One region of the Azoarcus sp. KH32C genome, then DNA from elsewhere that is predicted to be linked to it. Evidence: predicted binding sites of a transcription regulator. Region 1 holds the regulator's gene; the other holds the start of a gene.
The links. The regulator LexA, encoded in region 1, represses DNA repair genes until DNA is damaged. The targets are predictions, from matches to a motif close to ACTGTATNTANATACAGT.
Positions count from the first base shown of each region.

Region 1 (4,203 bases):
CCGAAAGAAGTCCGAACGACTCGCGGTCTCAACGAGTTCGCCCGCGTACATGACACCGATGCGATGCGCCATTTTTGCGACGACACCAAGATCGTGCGTGATCAGGAGCATCCCCATGCCGCGCTCCGCCTGGAGCTTCGCAAGCAGATCGAGCACCTGCGCCTGGATCGTCACGTCCAACGCCGTCGTCGGTTCATCGGCGATCAGGAGTTCCGGCTCGCCTGCGAGCGCCATCGCAATCATCACCCGCTGCTTCATGCCGCCGGAAAACTGAAATGGGTAATCGTCGAGGCGCCGTTCCGCGTCTGGAATCCCGACCGATTCCAGCAGGCGGAGCGCCTCGAGCCTGGCCGCGGCTCCGTGCAGGCCGCGATGGCGGTCCAGCACTTCGCCGATCTGGGCCATCACAGTCATCACAGGATTGAGGCTTGTCGACGGCTCCTGGAAGATCATCCCGATTCGCCTGCCGCGCACGTCACGCATCTGCGCCTCGGTTTGCGCCAGCAACTCGACGCCGCCAAACCGGACCCGTCCCCCGTCCACCCGGCCGCCGTCGGGAAGAAGCCTGAGAAGCGCGAGGGCCGTCATCGACTTGCCGCAGCCCGACTCTCCAAGCAAGGCGAAGGTTTCGCCTGCTGCGATCGAAAATCCGACGCCGTCGACGGGACGGACCGGCAAGTCCCCTGCCCCGATCCTGACCCGAAGCTCCTCGACTTCGACAAGGACCGTTCCGGCAGCTTGACGATCTGCGGTTGCGGAAGGAGCGGACGCTGATAGAGCGGTCATGGGCACGAGGAGGAATAGGTCAAAAAAAGGGCCGCTTGCGCGGCCCCGTTCACCGATCGATCGGACCGATCAGTGATGATGTCCGCCAGCACCGTGCACGTGGCCGTGCGACAGTTCTTCGGCCGTTGCCTTGCGCACTTCCGTGACGGTAATGTCGAAGACCAGCGCGGTACCAGCCAGAGGATGGTTGCCGTCGACGACAACCTTGCCGTCGGCGATATCGGTGATGCGATAGAGCATGTCTTCTTCGCCGTCGTCGGTCACGCGCTCAAACGACATGCCCACTTCGATGTTCTCCGGGAACTGACTGACATCCTCGACCAGCACCAGTTCTTCATCGTAGTCCCCGAATGCATCTTCGGGCTGAAGCTTGACCTTCAGCTGATCGCCGACTTTCTTGCCGTGCAGCGCCTCTTCCAGCATCGGGAAGATGCCGTCGTAACCGCCGTGGAGGTAAACGAGCGGTTGATGACCGTCGTCGATCGTGTTGCCATCGGGATCGAGGACCGTATATTTAAGCGTTACGACGGTGTTCTTGACGATTTCCATTTCTATTCTCTGCTTCCAGATTCCTGACCAATTCGAAGACCCCGGCCACATGGCCGCGGGGCGCAACGTCGCGGAGCGCGTGGCGGATTGTTCCTTCCTTGTCGATGACGAAGGTTGTCCGCATCACGCCCATCTTCTTCACACCATCGACTTCCTTGGGCTGCCAGACATCATAGAGCCGGCAGACCTCCGTCTCGACGTCCGAAAGGAGACGTACGGACAACCCGTGCTGATCACGAAACTCGGCGTGGGTCAGGCAATCGTCGGGACTAACACCGATCACGATGCAATCGTGGCGGGCGAACTCTTCTTCATGATCACTGAAGTCGGCGGCCTGCAAGGTGCATCCCGGCGTATTGTCGCGGGGGTAAAAGTAGAGGACCACATGATGCTTGCCGCGCTCGGCGGCCAAGTCGAACGTTTCCATGTCCGCATCAGGCAATGAAAACGCTGGAGCAATGTCACCGATCTGCAGCATGTGATCTCCCTGACGTGCGTTGGATTCTAGCCGAGACACGAAGCGAACTCTACTCGCGTCACAGTTCTTGCGCCATACCGTTTCGAACTCATTTTCGGGCTTGCCAATTGAGAGCAACTGTTTAAAAATACAGGTAAAAATGGAGAAATGATGATGAGCCACGACCCAGGGCTCACCGCCCGCCAGTCCGAAATCCTTGAATTCATTCGCCAGACGGTCGAATCGGAGGGCCGTCCGCCGACTCGCGCCGAGGTGTGTACGGCATTCGGCTTTCGTTCCCCGAACGCGGCGGAGAGTCATCTTCGCGCCCTCGCGGCCAAAGGGGCGATCCTGCTCGAGGAAGGACGCGCCCGCGGTATCCGTCTGGCCGAAGGCCTCGGCCTGCCACTGATCGGTCGAGTCGCGGCAGGTAGCCCCATTCTCGCGGTGGAGCACGTCGAAGGCCGCCACCAGGTCGATCCCGCGCTGTTTTCCCCGCGCGCCGACTACCTGCTGCGCGTGCGGGGCATGAGCATGCGCGACGCGGGCATTCTCGATGGAGATTTGCTGGCGGTTCATCGCAGCCCCGAGGCGCGGAACGGCCAGATCGTCGTTGCTCGCGTCAATGACGACGTGACCGTCAAGACCTTCACCCGGAACGGGCCGATCATCAGCCTCTTACCGGCGAATCCCGACTTTCAGCCGATTGTCGTCGATACGCGTTCCGACCCGCTCACCATCGAAGGCATCGCCGTTGGCTTGCTTCGGAACGGTCTGCAGTAAGGTCGGCTAAAGCCCACGGGATCCGGGCGCACCGAACCGCAACAGCCGTGCTTGCCCATGGCATCCGGTTGCCCGTGTTGGCTAAACTGACTCCCGTTCCGGAACACAACGGGCCGCCGGCCCCTCGCTCCCCAACTCCGGCCATACCCGTGAGCTCTCCAGATTCGTCCCCCGAGATCGCCCGCCGCCTGCTCCATCAGGCCTGGCCCGTGCTGATTGCCCAGTTGCTGTCCATGAGCATGATGGTTGCGGACACCGTGATCGTCGGCCGCTTTGGTACTCTCGACCTCGCCGCTGTCGCGGTGGGAAGCGGGCTCTACATATCCGTCGCGATGCTGCTCGTCGGTGTGCTGCAGGCGGTCGCACCCACGGTGGCCCATCATTACGGCGCCGGACGCATCGCGGAAATCGGCCCGACCCTGCAGCAAGGCCTCTGGCTTGCCCTGATGCTCGCTGTGCCGGGCATGATCCTGCTCGCGTTCCCCGATCGTCTGCTCGAACTGACCGGAGTTCCCGGAGATGTCAGTACACGGACTCGCGGATATCTGCTCGCCACGGCCGCGGGGCTTCCTGCCGTCCTGCTCTACCGCACCTTCTACGCATTCAACAACGCACTGGGAAGGCCGCGCGTACTGATGGCCATCAGCCTGACCGTCGCGATGACTCACATTCCGCTCGCCTGGGCGCTCGTACATGGCCACCTGTGGCTGCCGCCGCTCGGCGTGCTCGGCAGCGGCATCTCGACCGCCTGTGTGAACTGGCTCGGACTCACTTGCGCGACGGTCTACCTCTTGCGCAATCCGTTCTATCGGCCCTACCGGCTGCTGGCCAATTGGTGCGGCCCGCGTCGAACGGAACTCCTCGCGCTGCTTCGCCTCGGGATCCCGATGGGTCTCTCCACCTTCATCGAGGTTTCCTCGTTTACGCTGATATCCCTGTTTGCCGCTCGCCTCGGCGCAGAGCCGGTGGCGGGTCACCGGATCGTCGCGAACCTCGCCGCCCTGGTCTATATGCTGCCGCTCGCGATGTCCATTGCGACCCTCGTACTGGTCGGTCAGGCCGCAGGCGCTCGTGAATGGGGCCGCGCCCGGGCGACGGTGCGGGTCGGAATGCTCCTGACCTCGGCGCTCGTGTCGCTTATCGGCGTCGGCCTATGGTTGGCGCGGGAACGCGTCATAGGGCTGTTCTCGGACGATCCGATGGTACGCACCGTCGCTCTGGCGCTGATCGTCTACGTGTGCATCTACCAGCTTTTCGATGCTGTCCAGACCGTGGCCGCACACGCGCTCCGCGGCTACAAGGTGACCTTCGTGCCGATGCTGATGCACGCGGTGTGCTTTTGGGGCGTCGGACTGGTTGGTGGATACTGGCTCGCCTTCCATGCCCCAGGCCGTGAAGAGGCCCCCAACGTCGCAGGCTTCTGGGAAGCCGGCGTGATTTCGACCGTGCTTGCATCGATCCTGTTCGGTACTTTGCTGCAGATCATCACCCGTCGCCAGCAAGCGACGCCCCCATCTACACAGCACGCGCAGGCCGCCTGATTGATTACGCGCCCAGCCACCCCTTGCGCAAAGCCCCCGTCGTCGGGGACGGGCGCTTGAGCGGCGAAAGCTTGACCGTATCCGCCG
Region 1 is NC_020516.1:2,744,735-2,748,937, reverse strand. It holds gene AZKH_RS12015 (dipeptide ABC transporter ATP-binding protein) at 1-786, opposite strand, end outside; gene AZKH_RS12010 (peptidylprolyl isomerase) at 856-1,335, opposite strand; gene AZKH_RS26905 (peroxiredoxin) at 1,301-1,813, opposite strand; gene lexA (transcriptional repressor LexA) at 1,964-2,575, shown strand; gene AZKH_RS11995 (MATE family efflux transporter) at 2,725-4,116, shown strand; gene AZKH_RS11990 (M61 family metallopeptidase) at 4,121-4,203, opposite strand, start outside.

Region 2 (4,203 bases), 1.9 Mb from region 1:
CGTCGTCGGGGCCGGCGTGCAGCTCCACCGCGAGCCATGCCCGCCCGGGGAAGCGCGCCGCGATCCAGCGTCCGTCTTCGGCGTCGGAGGCCTCGTCCGGTAGCCACAGCGCGAGGCAGTCCGGCACGGCGCCGCCGGGCGAGGGGGATTCGAGGTCCCCGCGCAGCAGCCGGTAGCTGCCTTTTTCCGAGCGCCGCCGCGCCAACGTGATCAGCGCCGAGAGGTTGCCGTAGCCTGCACGGTTGCAAGCGAGCAGCACCAGGCGCGCGCCGCAGGCAAGGCGAAACTCGGAGCCGTGGATCAGCTTCAGCGTGAAGTCAGAGCCGCTCTGCCGCGCCGCCTCGTCGAGCTGACGCCACGCATCGAAAGCCCGTACAGCGCCGGCCATCGAGCACTCGTCGGTCAGCGCGAGCGCGGCATAACCCAGCTCATGGGCCTGGGCAACCAGTTCCTCGGGGTGCGACGCGCCGCGCAGGAAGCTGTAGTTCGAAAGGCAATGCAGTTCCGCGTAGGCGGGCAGGGGGTGGGCCATGGCGAATTCCGTCGCATGCCTTCAGGCGAAAAGCCCATGCAGCCACCACGACTGTCCGTCGCGGAAGATCCACAGCCATTCGCCCTGCGGGCTCAGCGCGACGAAGTAGTCCCGTTGCACGTCGCCGAGGCCTTCGCCGCCGTCCCACCAGCCGCTTTCGATCCGTTCGGCGCGTGTCAGCAGGCGCAGCCGACCACCGTGGCAGGGAGCGCCGTTCTCCTCCGTGAGCGGTCGTGGCTGGGGTAGCAGCCACAGCGGGCGGGGACCGGCGGGTGGTTCGCCGGGCCGTGCGGCGGCGGGTTCCGCGACTGGACGGCTCGCCTGCTCGGGTCGATGGTCGGCGACCGCCGTGAGTCCATGCACGGCCTCAGGGCCGAGTCGTGCGCGCAGGCGTTCGACGATCGGCGCGAGGCTTGCCGTGCCCCCCTGGCCGAAGAGCACGGCATTCGTGCCGGGCAGGGGATGGGGTTCGGGTGCCTCCAGCCCCAGGCCGACCACCGGGGCGGCGAGCTCCAGTCGCTCGATGCGTTCGCGCAGCACCCGCTGCAGGCGTTCCGGGTCGCGCGTGGGGCTCGCGAAGCCGAGTTCGAGCCGCGACGGCGGCTGTCCTTCGTGGACCAGGATCAGGTGGCAGTACTGGATGCCGGCGCAGCGCACCGCGAGCCATCCCGCCAGGGCGGCGAGCAGGCGGCTCGCGGCGAACAGCAGGCGGGCCGCGTCCTCGACGCGCGCAGGCAATTCCAGTCCGTCCCGGAAGTGCTCGGGAAAGACGAAGGGCGGGCGCAGGTCGGGGACTTCTCCGAGGGCCTGGGCCAGCAGACCGGGCAGCTCGGGGCCGAAGCGGTGGGCGAGGCCCGCGCGGGGCAGCACCATCAGATCCGCGAGCCGCCGCACGCCGAGCGTGGTGAGCCGGCCGGCAGTGCGCTCCGGCACGGCCAGCACGCCGATCGGCAGGGGGGCGATGGTGGCGCGCAGCTTGGTGTCATCGACGAGCGTGGGCGGCATGCCGTCCACCGGCGCACAGCGGGCGAGCCACTGCGCCGCGAGCGGCGTGGGCGCGAGTCCCCACTGGCGGGCGAAGCCCTGCTCGGCGTAGCTCGCGGCGATCCGCGTGAGCAGGGGCGGCAGTCCACCGAAGAGGCGCAGGCAGCCGCCGATCTCGAGCAGCAGTTCGTCCGGCGGGGCGAGGCTCACCTGGGGCGTGAATTCCCCGGCCGCGCAGGCAAGGCGGTTCAGCGCGGCGGCTTCCCCGGCGAGATCGCGTTCGCGTCCGATCAAGCCGGGGACGAGGCCCAGCGCACCCGCGAGCCGCATCCCTTGACGCACGCCGGCGGCGACCGCGGCCTCGTCCGCCACGGCCACCCGGCCGCGCTGCAGGGCGACGGCCGGCGGCGGCAGGGAGAGGGTTTCCACCGCCAGGCGGGGAAAGCGCAGGGCGAGCCAGAGCATGGTCACGAGACCGGCGTGGGGTGGAGGACGGTCGGCGTCATCCGGCGCACCGCGCGCCGTATCGTTCTCACCGGCCGCTTCACCGTCAGGATCAGCGGCGCGGCCAAAGGTGGGCCGCGCCGCTTGAACAGCGTGACGGCGAGCCCGCCGGGAGCAGCGTCGAGGGCGAGGCGCAACGGCGCTGGCGACGCCGTGCCGGCCTGAGCCGCCGGGCGGAACAGGTAGACCGGCCCGGGGTGGGATTCGCTCGCGAGCTGCAGACGCCGCAGTTGTCGGGTGTCGACCTCGGGCAGCCAAGCGAGCAGCCCCGCTAGCGCGCCGCTCGCAAGGAGTTGCTCGCAGGCCCATGCCGCCTCCTGGCCCTCGGCCCGGACTACCAGCAGGCGCTCCAGCGGCAGCCCGGCCGCCTGCCAGGCCGGTGCATGCAGCGGCCAGGGCGGCGACACCGCCGCGACCCAGCCATCCTCCGCGACCAGCCCTGCCAGTGCGGGCAGCAGCAGCGTGAGCTCGCCGATGCCCTGGCGGGCCTGGAAAACCTCGGTCAGCTCACCCCGGGGCCATCCGCCTCCGGGCAGCACCGCGTCCAGTGCTGGAAAACCGCTCGCCACGCCCGACACTGAAGACGTGGCCAGCCGCGCGCCCGACCAGAGGTCCGAGCGCTGAAGACTTTGCAGCAGGGTGGAGGCGGGCAGGGACATGCCGGGAGGCGAAGCGGGTGGTTAATAACTGTAATTTTATACAGTCTTTAAGTCCGCGCAAGACGAATCCGAGGGAGTGAGTTGATGTTGATGTCATTTCTCTGCTCAGTCGTCGCCCTGATCTGCCATCTCCGGAAAGAGCACGTCCGTGAAACCGAAGCGCGTGAAGTCCCGCACCCGCATCGGGAAGAGCACGCCGTTCAGGTGATCGCACTCATGCTGCACGACCCGTGCGTGAAAGCCTTCCGCTTCGCGATCGATCGGATTGCCTGCCGGGTCGAAGCCCTGATAACGAATCCGGCGATGACGGGGCACGACGCCACGCAGCCCCGGGACCGAGAGGCAGCCCTCCCAGCCTTCCTCCTCCGTTTCGTCGAGCACGGTGATGACCGGATTGACGAGGATGGTGCGTGGCACCGGCGGCGCATCCGGGTAGCGCTCGCTGCGCTCGAAGCCGAAGATCACGACCTGCAGCCCCACACCGATCTGCGGCGCGGCGAGCCCCACGCCACCTGCCGCGGCCATCGTGTCGAACATGTCCCCGATCAGCGCGTCGAGGTCCGCCGTGCCGAATTCAACGACCGGCGACGCCGCTTGCAGAAGACGCGAATCGCCCATCTTGAGCAGTGGTCTGACGGCCATCCCCGCTTTCCTCATATGGATCGAACTGAAGATTATCCCGTCTTCCGCGGCTCCGTGTCGGCTGTCCGCGTGTCGGGAGTCACTTGCGTTTCAGATCGCCCCACCCTCCCTGAGCGCCTGGATCGCCGTCGCGTCGTAGCCGAGCGTACCGAGTACCGCGTCGGTGTGCTCGCCCAAGGCCGGGCCGAGTGACTCCGCCGCGCCCGGCGTCACCGAGAGCTTGGGCACGATGCCCGGCATGCGGCACGAGCGCCCGTCGGGCAAGGTCACCGTCTGCAACATCTCGCGCGCGAGGAATTGCGGATCCGCGAACATGTCCGCGACCGAATAGATGCGTGACGCCGGCACCCCGGCCGCGGCGAGCGCCTCCAGCACGGCGGCCTCGTCGTGATCGGCAACCCAGGCATCGATCAGCGCGTAGATCTCCTCGCGCCGCGCGTCCCGCCCCGCGTTGTCCGCAAGCGCGGGGTCTTCGGCGAGATCGTCGCGGCCCATGGTCTGCATCAGCCGGCGGAAGATCGCATCGCCGTTTGCGCCGATCGCCACGTGCTTGCCGTCCTTCGTGGTGTGGGTATTCGACGGCGTGATGCCGGGCATGATGTTGCCGGTGCGCTCGCGCACGAAGCCGAACACGTCGAACTCCGGCACCAGCGACTCCATCATCGCGAACACCGCCTCGTACAACGCCACGTCCACCACCTGCCCGCGGCCGCCATTCACCTCCTTGTGGCGCAGCGCCATCAGCGCACCGAGCGCCCCCCACAGCGCGGCAATCGAATCGCCGATCGAGATGCCGGTCTTGACCGGCGGCCGGTCCGGAAAACCCGTCACATAGCGCAGCCCGCCCATCGACTCTCCGATCGCGCCGAACCCCGGTTGCTG
Region 2 is NC_020516.1:796,031-800,233, forward strand. It holds gene AZKH_RS03550 (error-prone DNA polymerase) at 1-532, opposite strand, end outside; gene AZKH_RS03555 (DNA polymerase Y family protein) at 554-1,981, opposite strand; gene imuA (translesion DNA synthesis-associated protein ImuA) at 1,984-2,679, opposite strand; gene def (peptide deformylase) at 2,785-3,321, opposite strand; gene AZKH_RS03570 (CaiB/BaiF CoA-transferase family protein) at 3,412-4,203, opposite strand, start outside.
Region 2: a site for LexA is predicted at 2,707-2,724, ahead of imuA (translesion DNA synthesis-associated protein ImuA). Genes of this name have one in related genera too.